One region of the Pseudomonas sp. Marseille-Q8238 genome, then DNA from elsewhere that is predicted to be linked to it. Evidence: predicted binding sites of a transcription regulator. Region 1 holds the regulator's gene; each other region holds the start of a gene.
The links. Region 1 encodes sigma-54, which starts transcription at its own class of promoters, with help from an activator protein. Its sites were predicted from a motif close to ANTGGCATNNANNTTGCTNT; they were not measured.
Positions count from the first base shown of each region.

Region 1 (3,239 bases):
CGCCAGCAATGACCGCATCGTGCTGATCGATCAGGCCAAGGTGATCCAGGAAGGTAACACCTTCGAAGGCGAGAAGATCGTCTATGACACCCAGCGCCAGATCGTCAACGCCGGCCGCGCCAATGGTGCCTCGGTGAGCACACCGCGCCCACGCATCGACATGGTCATCCAGCCGCGCAAGAAAGCCGGCGAGCAGGAGCAGCCTCAGTAATGGCGACACTCAAGGCGCAGCATCTGGCGAAGAGCTACAAAGGCCGGCAAGTCGTGCGCGACGTCAGCCTGTCCATCGACAGCGGCCAGATCGTCGGCCTGCTCGGCCCTAACGGCGCCGGCAAGACCACCTGCTTCTACATGATCGTAGGCCTGGTCCAGGCCGACCAGGGGCGCGTACTGATCGACGACCTCGACGTCAGCCATCAGCCCATGCATGGCCGCGCTCGCGTGGGTATTGGCTACCTGCCTCAGGAAGCATCGATCTTCCGCAAGCTTTCGGTGGCCGACAACATCATGGCCATCCTGGAAACCCGCAAGGACCTCGACCGCGCGGGCCGGCAGAAGGCGCTCGAAAGCCTGCTGCAGGAATTCCATATCAGCCACATCCGCGACAACCTCGGCATGAGCCTGTCCGGCGGCGAACGCCGTCGTGTGGAAATCGCCCGCGCCTTGGCCACCGAACCCAAGTTCATCCTGCTGGATGAACCTTTTGCAGGTGTCGACCCGATTTCCGTGGGTGATATCAAGCAGATCATTCACCACCTGAAAGCCAAGGGCATCGGCGTTCTGATCACCGATCACAACGTCCGTGAAACCCTCGACATCTGTGAAACCGCCTACATTGTCAGCGATGGCCAACTTATCGCCGAGGGCGATTCGGCCAGCATCCTGGCTAACCAGCTGGTGAAAGAAGTCTACCTGGGCCACGAATTCCGCCTCTGACACAAACACGCACTCATTGCGCGGATATTGTCAAGCCTAGGCAAGGCCATCAGTTTCGGGCATATAATTTGCTTATTGGCGGCGCTCCGGCGCCCTGTAGTGAATGGCGCACCAGCGCCGGCAAATAAGGTGCAAAGCTTCCTGCCATGAAACCCTCGCTAGTCCTCAAGATGGGCCAGCAGCTGACGATGACGCCGCAGCTGCAACAGGCCATTCGCCTTCTCCAGCTTTCAACGCTGGACCTGCAACAGGAAATCCAGGAAGCGCTGGAGTCCAACCCAATGCTGGAGCGCCAGGAAGAAGGCGAGGACTTCGACAACTCCGACCCACTGGCCGATGGTGAAGAACAACCGCGCCAGGTCGAGCAGGAACCCAGCTATCAGGAAACCACTACTGCCACCGTCGAGAATCTCGAAGAAGGCGAGTGGCACGAAAGCATTCCCAACGAACTGCCAGTCGACACCGCCTGGGAAGACGTCTACCAGACCAGCGCCAGCAGCCTACCAAGCAACGACGATGACGAATGGGACTTCACCACCCGCACCTCGGCCGGCGAAAGCCTGCAGACCCACCTGCTATGGCAGCTCAACCTCGCACCGATGTCAGACACCGATCGCCTGATCGCCGTGACGCTCATCGACTGCATCAACGACCAGGGCTACCTGGAAGAGTCGCTCGAAGAAATCGTCGAAGCCTTCGATCCGGAAATGGACGTCGAGCTGGATGAAGTCGAAGCGGTTCTGCGGCGCATCCAGCACTTCGAACCCGCTGGTGTAGGCGCACGCGACCTGCGTGAATGCCTGCTCCTGCAATTGCGCCAGCATGCCGCCGATACGCCATGGCTCAGCGAAGCCCAGCGCCTGGTCAGCGACCATCTCGACCTGCTCGGCAGCCGCGACTACAGCCAACTGATGCGGCGCATGAAGCTCAAGGAAGATGAGCTGCGCCAGATCATCGAGCTGATCCAGAGCCTCAACCCACGCCCTGGCTCGCAGATCGAATCCAGCGAACCGGAATACGTGATCCCGGACGTCATCGTGCGCAAACACAACGAACGCTGGCTGGTCGAGCTGAACCAGGAAGCGGTCCCGCGCCTGCGGGTCAACGCGCAGTACGCCGGCTTCGTCAAACGCGCCGACTCCAGCACCGACAACACCTTCATGCGCAACCAGTTGCAGGAAGCCCGCTGGTTCATCAAGAGCCTGCAGAGCCGCAACGAAACCCTGATGAAGGTTGCCTCGCAGATCGTCGAGCACCAGCGCGGCTTTCTCGAATATGGTGACGAGGCGATGAAACCGCTGGTGCTGCACGACATTGCGGAAGCCGTCGGCATGCACGAGTCGACCATTTCCCGCGTGACCACGCAGAAATTCATGCATACACCCCGTGGCATATACGAGTTGAAATACTTCTTCTCCAGCCACGTCAGCACCTCGGAAGGCGGTGAATGCTCCTCCACCGCGATCCGCGCCATCATCAAAAAACTGGTTGCTGCGGAAAACGCTAAAAAGCCGTTGAGTGACAGCAAGATCGCTGGTTTACTGGAGGCACAGGGCATTCAGGTGGCCCGTCGCACAGTCGCCAAATACCGCGAATCCCTCGGGATAGCGCCTTCGAGCGAACGCAAACGACTGATGTGACCCGCCCCTGAGGGAAGGCTTTTGCAGAACTGTACAGACATCCGACCGGATCTCCAGAACAGTCCTGCAAAAGCCTTCCAAGCCAGAGTGTTACGGTGGCAGGCCCGCTAGCCTGTCTCTTACACACGGCAACAAGGAGAAGCGGTATGCAAGTCAACATCAGTGGACATCAACTGGATGTGACCGACGCCCTGCGCGACTATGTCGGCGAGAAACTCAGCAGACTGGAGCGCCATTTCGACAAGATCACCAACGTGCAGGTGATAATGGAGGTCGAAAAGCTCAAGCAAAAAATCGAAGCGACGCTCCACATCGCCGGCGGCGAGGTGGTAGCGAACGCCGAACACGAAGACATGTATGCAGCGATCGACCTGCTCGCTGACAAACTTGACCGTCAACTGATCAAACATAAGGAAAAGCAGCTCGGACGCCTACAAGGTGCAACCGCGCGCTAAAACCTAACCCTGACATGATCCGACTTGAAAACATCCTGACCCCCGGCCGTTCCCTAGTGAACGTGCCGGGCGGCAGTAAAAAGCGCGTTCTGGAACAGATTGCCAACCTGATCGCGCGCGAATTGCCCGACCTTGATGCGCAAGACATTTTCGAAAGCCTGATTGCCCGCGAAAAACTCGGCTCCACCGGGTTCGGCAACGGCATTGC
Region 1 covers NZ_CBCOPI010000001.1:1,033,770-1,037,008, reverse strand. The annotation lists gene lptA (lipopolysaccharide transport periplasmic protein LptA) at 1-211, shown strand, start outside; gene lptB (LPS export ABC transporter ATP-binding protein) at 211-936, shown strand; gene ACWPW0_RS04570 (RNA polymerase factor sigma-54) at 1,083-2,576, shown strand; gene hpf (ribosome hibernation-promoting factor, HPF/YfiA family) at 2,723-3,031, shown strand; gene ptsN (PTS IIA-like nitrogen regulatory protein PtsN) at 3,046-3,239, shown strand, end outside.

Region 2 (3,239 bases), 1.3 Mb from region 1:
CCTGTCGGGTGTATTCAATCAGGCGATGGTGAAAAAAGTGGGGGCGGATGATTTCCTGGCGAAATTCCGTCCGGATGACCTTGCTTCTCGTGTGGTTGAGCGTATCCGAGTGTCGGATGGGGGCTGAGGGTTCAGACCTCTGCGGTTTATATGCATGGTGAGGCGGCACGAGTGTCTTCTGGCAATTTGGATTTCGAGCAGTTCCGGATTTTTCTGGAAAAGGCCTGCGGTATTCTGCTGGGCAGCAATAAGCAATATCTGGTGTCCAGTCGCCTCAACAAGCTGATGGAACAACAGGGCATCAAGACGCTGGGGGAGTTGGTGCAGAAGATGCAACTGCAGCCCCGCGGTGGGTTGCGGGAGCAGGTCGTCGATGCCATGACCACCAACGAAACGCTGTGGTTTCGTGATGGCTATCCCTTCGAGGTCATGAAGAGCCGTGTCCTCCCCGAGATGATCAAGGCTTGCGCCGGTCAGCGCTTGCGCATCTGGTCGGCTGCCTGTTCTTCGGGGCAGGAGCCTTACTCGCTGTCGATGACCATTGATGAGTTCGAGAAAAGTAACCTGGGGTTGTTGAAAAGCGGCGTACAGATCGTTGCCACGGATCTTTCCGGCTCGATGCTCACCGCATGCAAGGGGGGGGAGTACGATAGCCTGGCCATCGGACGCGGTCTGTCCCAGGAAAGGCTGCAGCGCTACTTCGATCCCAAGGGACCAGGCCGTTGGGCAGTGAAGCCGGCAATAAAGAGTCGTGTTGAGTTTCGTGCGCTGAACTTGCTGGACAGCTATGCCAGCCTCGGCAAGTTCGATGTGGTGTTCTGCCGCAACGTGTTGATCTACTTCTCCGCTGAGGTGAAGAAAGACATCCTCACGCGCATTCATGCCACGATCAAACCAGGCGGCTATTTGTTCCTGGGGGCGTCTGAGGCGTTGAATGGATTGCCGGACCTCTACCAGATGGTGCAGTGCAGCCCTGGCATTATCTATAAGGTCAAATGACCGACGGACGAGCAAGTCAGTAAAACGGGAGGCCAATGGCCTCCCGTTTTTTTATGCCCTGTTATCCATAACAGCCGCGCGTCGACCCTCTTCGGGCGGCGTTAAAAATAGCTCCTGGCAATTTTTGGACGCATGTGAATTGTCACTGGGGAGGGCGAAAAAACGGATACGTACTTTGCCGATGCGGCAAAACCATTGCCGCTTACCTTGCCAGAGAGCGGTAAAGGCTTGCCGCTTGCCGCTTTTCCTTATCACGATTTGTTAGTAAACCATTGATATATAAGAATAATTAAAAATGGCATGGCCTTTGCTAAATGTCTGGTACGCCACACCAGATTGCCCAGCGGCAAAGGTTAAAGATCATGAGCATCAGCTTCGACAGTGCACTCGGTATCCACGAAACGGCCCTAGGCTTTCGCGCCAAGCGTGCCGAGGTATTGGCCAACAACATCGCCAACGCCGATACACCGAACTACAAAGCACGTGATCTCGACTTTTCCGCTGTGCTGGCTCAGCAAAGCGAGAAGGCCAAACGTGGTGACTTCAACCTGAACATGACCAGCAGCCGTCACATAGCGGGCATGGGCATCGAGCTGGCCGATCCGGCCCTACGCTTCCGTACCCCATTCAGCCCCTCGATTGATCAGAACACCGTTGATCTGCAGCAGGAGCAATCCAACTACGCGCAGAACTCGGTGCAGTTCCAGGCCAGCTTCACGCTGCTCAACAGCAAGTTCAAAGGGCTGGTCAGCGCCCTGCGCGGCGAATAAAGGAGAACGATGCCATGTCACTCGCCAGTGTCTTCAATATCGCCGGAACCGGCATGAGCGCGCAGAGCACTCGCCTGAACACCATTTCCAGCAACATCGCCAACGCCGAAACGGTCTCGTCGAGCATCGACCAGACTTACCGCGCTCGCCACCCGGTGTTTGCCACCGTGTTCAATTCGAGCATGCAGGGTGATCGCGGTTCGTTGTTCGCTGATCAGGATGCGTCCGGGCGTGGCGTCGAGGTGCTGGGCATCGTGGAAGACCAAAGCACCCTGATGCCGCGCTATGAGCCCAACCATCCGGCAGCGGATGAAAAGGGCTACGTGTATTACCCGAACGTCAACGTGGTCGAGGAAATGGCTGACATGATCTCTGCCAGTCGTGCCTTCCAGACCAACGTGGAAATGATGAACACCGCCAAGCAGATGATGCAGCGTGTACTGACACTGGGCCAATAAGCCACCAGCGAGGAGTGTAGAGAATGAGCGTTAGTGGCGTTAATAACTCGGTGCTTGATCAGTACCAGATAAAGCAAGAACCCAAGCAGAACAAGGATCTCGGCAAGAACGAATTCCTCAACCTGTTGGTGGCGCAGTTGAATAACCAGAACCCGCTCGAGCCACAGGGCAATGGTGAGTTCATTGCCCAACTGGCGCAGTTCAGCCAGGTAGAGGGGATCGAGAAACTCAATTCCAGCATGGGTTCGTTGCTTTCCAGTTATCAGTCCTCGCAGGCGCTGCAGGCATCTTCCCTGGTCGGTCGCAAGGTCATCGTCCCGACCGACAAAGCCATCGTGGATACGTCGGAGCCCTTCAAGGCCAGAATGGTGCTGCCAGCCAGCAGCAGCAACGTGTACTTCAACGTGTATGACGACAAAGGTGTGCTGGTCACGCGGATCAATATGGGTGAGCAGAAGGCCGGCAATATCGATTTCACCTGGGATGGCAAGAACAGCGACGGCGAAGAAATGCCGGCCGGCAAGTACAAGTTCGAGGCACATGCGACCTACGGCAACGAGACCAAAGGGCTCTACACCATGCTTCCGGCGAATGTCGACAGCGTAGTCCTGGGTGGCAGTGAATTGCTGCTCAATCTGGCAGGCATTGGCAGTATTCCGATTTCCCAGGTCCAGGTCATCGGCCAGTAATTCGAGTGTGGCCCCAGGCCAACCCCTTATCGTTTGACAGTGCCGGACAGCCGGCTAGGAGAACACCATGTCGTTTAACATCGGCCTGAGCGGCCTGCGTGCTGCCAGTAGCGATCTCAACGTAACCGGCAACAACATCTCCAACGCCGGCACGGCAGGTTTCAAGCAGTCGCGCGCCGAGTTCGGCGATCTGTACTCGGCGTCTATCCTGGGTAGTGGTCGTAACCCGCAAGGCAGTGGTGTGCTGCTTAACAACGTCTCGCAGCTGTTCAAGCAGGGGAACCTGGACTACACCCAGAACCCGCTGGACCTGGCGATCAACG
Region 2 covers NZ_CBCOPI010000001.1:2,284,798-2,288,036, forward strand. The annotation lists gene ACWPW0_RS10590 (chemotaxis protein CheV) at 1-127, shown strand, start outside; gene cheR (protein-glutamate O-methyltransferase CheR) at 172-999, shown strand; gene flgB (flagellar basal body rod protein FlgB) at 1,362-1,769, shown strand; gene flgC (flagellar basal body rod protein FlgC) at 1,784-2,227, shown strand; gene flgD (flagellar hook assembly protein FlgD) at 2,251-2,916, shown strand; gene ACWPW0_RS10615 (flagellar hook protein FlgE) at 2,984-3,239, shown strand, end outside.
Region 2: a site for sigma-54 is predicted at 1,294-1,313, ahead of flgB (flagellar basal body rod protein FlgB). Genes of this name have one in related genera too.

Region 3 (3,239 bases), 530 kb from region 1:
GCAGCACGCAGCATCATGCGCTTGAGCACGACGCCCATCTGGCTGTTGTCGACCTTGCCGAGAATCTCGCCGACCACTTCCTCGAACGGCACGCTGATAAACAGCACACGGTGCGAGCTGCCGTATTTCTGCCAGAGATAGTGCGCCACTTCCATCACGCCCAACTCGTGGGCACGGCCGCCGAGGTTGAAGAAACAGAAGTGGGTGAGCAGACCACGGCGCATCATCTGATAGGCCGCAACGGTGGAATCGAAACCGCCGGACATCAATACCAGGGTCTGTTCCAGCGAACCGAGCGGATAACCGCCGATGGCGTTGTGCTGGTGGTGGATGACGAACAGACGCTGATCGCGAATCTCGATGCGTACTTCCACATCAGGGTTCTTCAGGGCGATCCCGGCCGCACCGCACTGCTGGCGCAACTGGCTGCCGACGTAGCGCTCGACATCCATGGAGCTGAACGCATGCTTGCCGGCACGTTTACAGCGCACGGAGAAGATCTTGCCCGGCAACTGGTCGGCATAGTGCTGCTTGCACTTCTCCAGGATGTCGTCGAAATCACCCAGCGGGTATTCGTTGATTTCCAGGAAGTGGGCGATGCCGGGCGTACAGCTCAGGCGCTCGATCATCTCCAGCAGCGCTTTCGGCTCGCTGACCTTGGTTTCCACCTCGAGGTTGTCCCACACCCCGTCCACCCGCAACTCGGGGTCCAGATCACGCAGCACGGTGCGGATGTTCTTCCCCAACTGGCGGATGAAATGCTTGCGCACCGGCCGGCTCTTGATGGTGATTTCAGGGAAGACTTTGACGATGAGTTTCATGGGGACAGCAGTGCACGAGGCGCCGGAAAAAGAAGGGCGCGGATTATAGCGGAAATTGCTCAAGGTTTAACCAGAAACAACACACATTCGAAACCGCGCACCACAAGAGTGCACTACAATGGAGCGCCGCACCAAAATAGCACTTCATTTTGGTCAAAATATCGCCACAGCCCGCATATACGCTGCCCTTGAGGGCCAAAAACCACGCTGGGGCACTGGCATGCAATTTGCTCCCTTGTGAGGCAGGTTGCCCTGGAAGAGTATTCGCGCCGGGCTTTACCGTAATTTCTGAGGGGCTCACGATCGAGCCTTTCCATCTGGAGGACAACATGTCTAAGGCTGTTCAACTGATCAAAGAACACGACGTGAAGTGGGTTGACCTGCGCTTCACCGACACCAAGGGCAAGCAGCACCACGTGACCATGCCGGCCCGTGATGCCCTGGACGACGAATTCTTCGAAGTCGGCAAAATGTTCGACGGCTCCTCCATCCATGGTTGGAAAGGCATCGAAGCCTCCGACATGATTCTGCTGCCGGACGACAGCACTGCCGTGCTCGACCCGTTCACCGAAGAGCCGACCCTGATCCTGGTCTGCGACATCATCGAGCCGAGCACCATGCAAGGCTACGACCGTGACCCGCGCTCCATCGCCCGTCGCGCCGAGGAATACCTGAAGACCACCGGTATCGGTGACACCGTATTCGTGGGCCCGGAGCCTGAGTTCTTCATCTTCGACGAAGTGAAGTTCAAGTCCGACATCTCCGGCTCCATGTTCAAGATCTTCTCCGAGCAAGGCTCCTGGAACACCGACGCCGACATCGAAGGCGGCAACAAGGGCCACCGCCCAGCCGTCAAAGGGGGTTACTTCCCGGTTCCGCCGTGCGACCACGACCACGAAATCCGTACTGCCATGTGTAATGCCATGGAAGAAATGGGCCTGGTCATCGAAGTTCACCACCACGAAGTGGCGACTGCCGGCCAGAACGAAATCGGCGTGAAGTTCAACACCCTGGTGGCCAAGGCCGACGAAACCCAGACCCTGAAGTACTGCGTGCACAACGTGGCCGATGCCTACGGCAAGACCGCGACCTTCATGCCGAAGCCGCTGTACGGCGACAACGGTTCGGGCATGCACGTGCACATCTCCATCTCCAAAGATGGCAAGAACACCTTCGCGGGTGAAGGCTATGCCGGCCTGTCCGACACCGCCCTGTACTTCATCGGCGGCATCATCAAGCACGGTAAGGCCCTGAACGGCTTCACCAACCCGTCGACCAACTCGTACAAGCGTCTGGTCCCAGGCTTCGAAGCACCGGTCATGCTGGCCTACTCGGCGCGCAACCGCTCGGCCTCGATCCGTATTCCATACGTATCCAGCCCGAAAGCTCGCCGCATCGAAGCGCGCTTCCCGGATCCGGCTGCCAACCCATACCTGTGCTTCTCCGCACTGCTGATGGCTGGCCTGGACGGCATCCAGAACAAGATCCACCCCGGCGACGCTGCCGACAAGAACCTGTACGACCTGCCGCCAGAAGAAGGCAAGCTGATCCCGCAAGTGTGCGGCAGCCTGAAAGAAGCCCTGGAAGAGCTGGATAAAGGCCGTGCGTTCCTGACCAAGGGCGGCGTGTTCTCCGACGACTTCATCGATGCCTACATCGAGCTGAAATCCGAAGAAGAAATCAAAGTACGCACCTTCGTACACCCGCTGGAATACGACCTGTACTACAGCGTCTGATACCCACCGGTGTCATGAAAAGGCCTCCCTCGGGAGGCCTTTTTTATTGTTGTGACGCGGCCCGCAAGCGACGCTCGCCGATGCCGCGCCAGGCGGATCGATAAAGCGTGATCCACCCTACGCACCTCTCACGCCGAATGGCGGGCTGCGCACGCCCCAGGCTCCCCTGCGCGCCTACGTCATAGCCACATGCGCGTCAGATGCCGCCATCCATTGGCTGAGCCTGCTCGTCCGACTCCTGCGGCTTCGGCCGGCTGGCACGGGACAACTGGACGTTCAAGCGCGGCATGGCCAACTCCATACCAGCCTGATCCAGCTTCTGGCGCAGACGCAGGTTGAAGGCACGCTGCACCTCCCACTGCTTGATCGGCGCTGTCTTGAAGCGGAAACGCAAGATCGCCTGGCCATTGTCGAAGCTCTCGATGCCCTGCACCTCCAGTGGCGACCAGATCGAGCGGCTGACCACCCGATCACTGCGCAACTCGCTGGACACCTCGCGCACCAGCGCCACCGCATCGTTGATCGGCATGCTCGCCGGCACCGGCCAGCGGAACATCGCGTAGCCGAACTGCCGCGAGTAGTTCTTGATGCTCTTGATCTCGCTGAACGGAATGGTGTGCACCACACCATCCAGGTCGCGCAGGCGCACGGTGCGGATGGTCAGGCCCTCGACCGTACCCAG
Region 3 covers NZ_CBCOPI010000001.1:503,147-506,385, reverse strand. The annotation lists gene thiI (tRNA uracil 4-sulfurtransferase ThiI) at 1-821, opposite strand, end outside; gene glnA (glutamate--ammonia ligase) at 1,151-2,557, shown strand; gene ACWPW0_RS02215 (mechanosensitive ion channel family protein) at 2,754-3,239, opposite strand, start outside.
Region 3: a site for sigma-54 is predicted at 1,036-1,055, ahead of glnA (glutamate--ammonia ligase). Genes of this name have one in related genera too.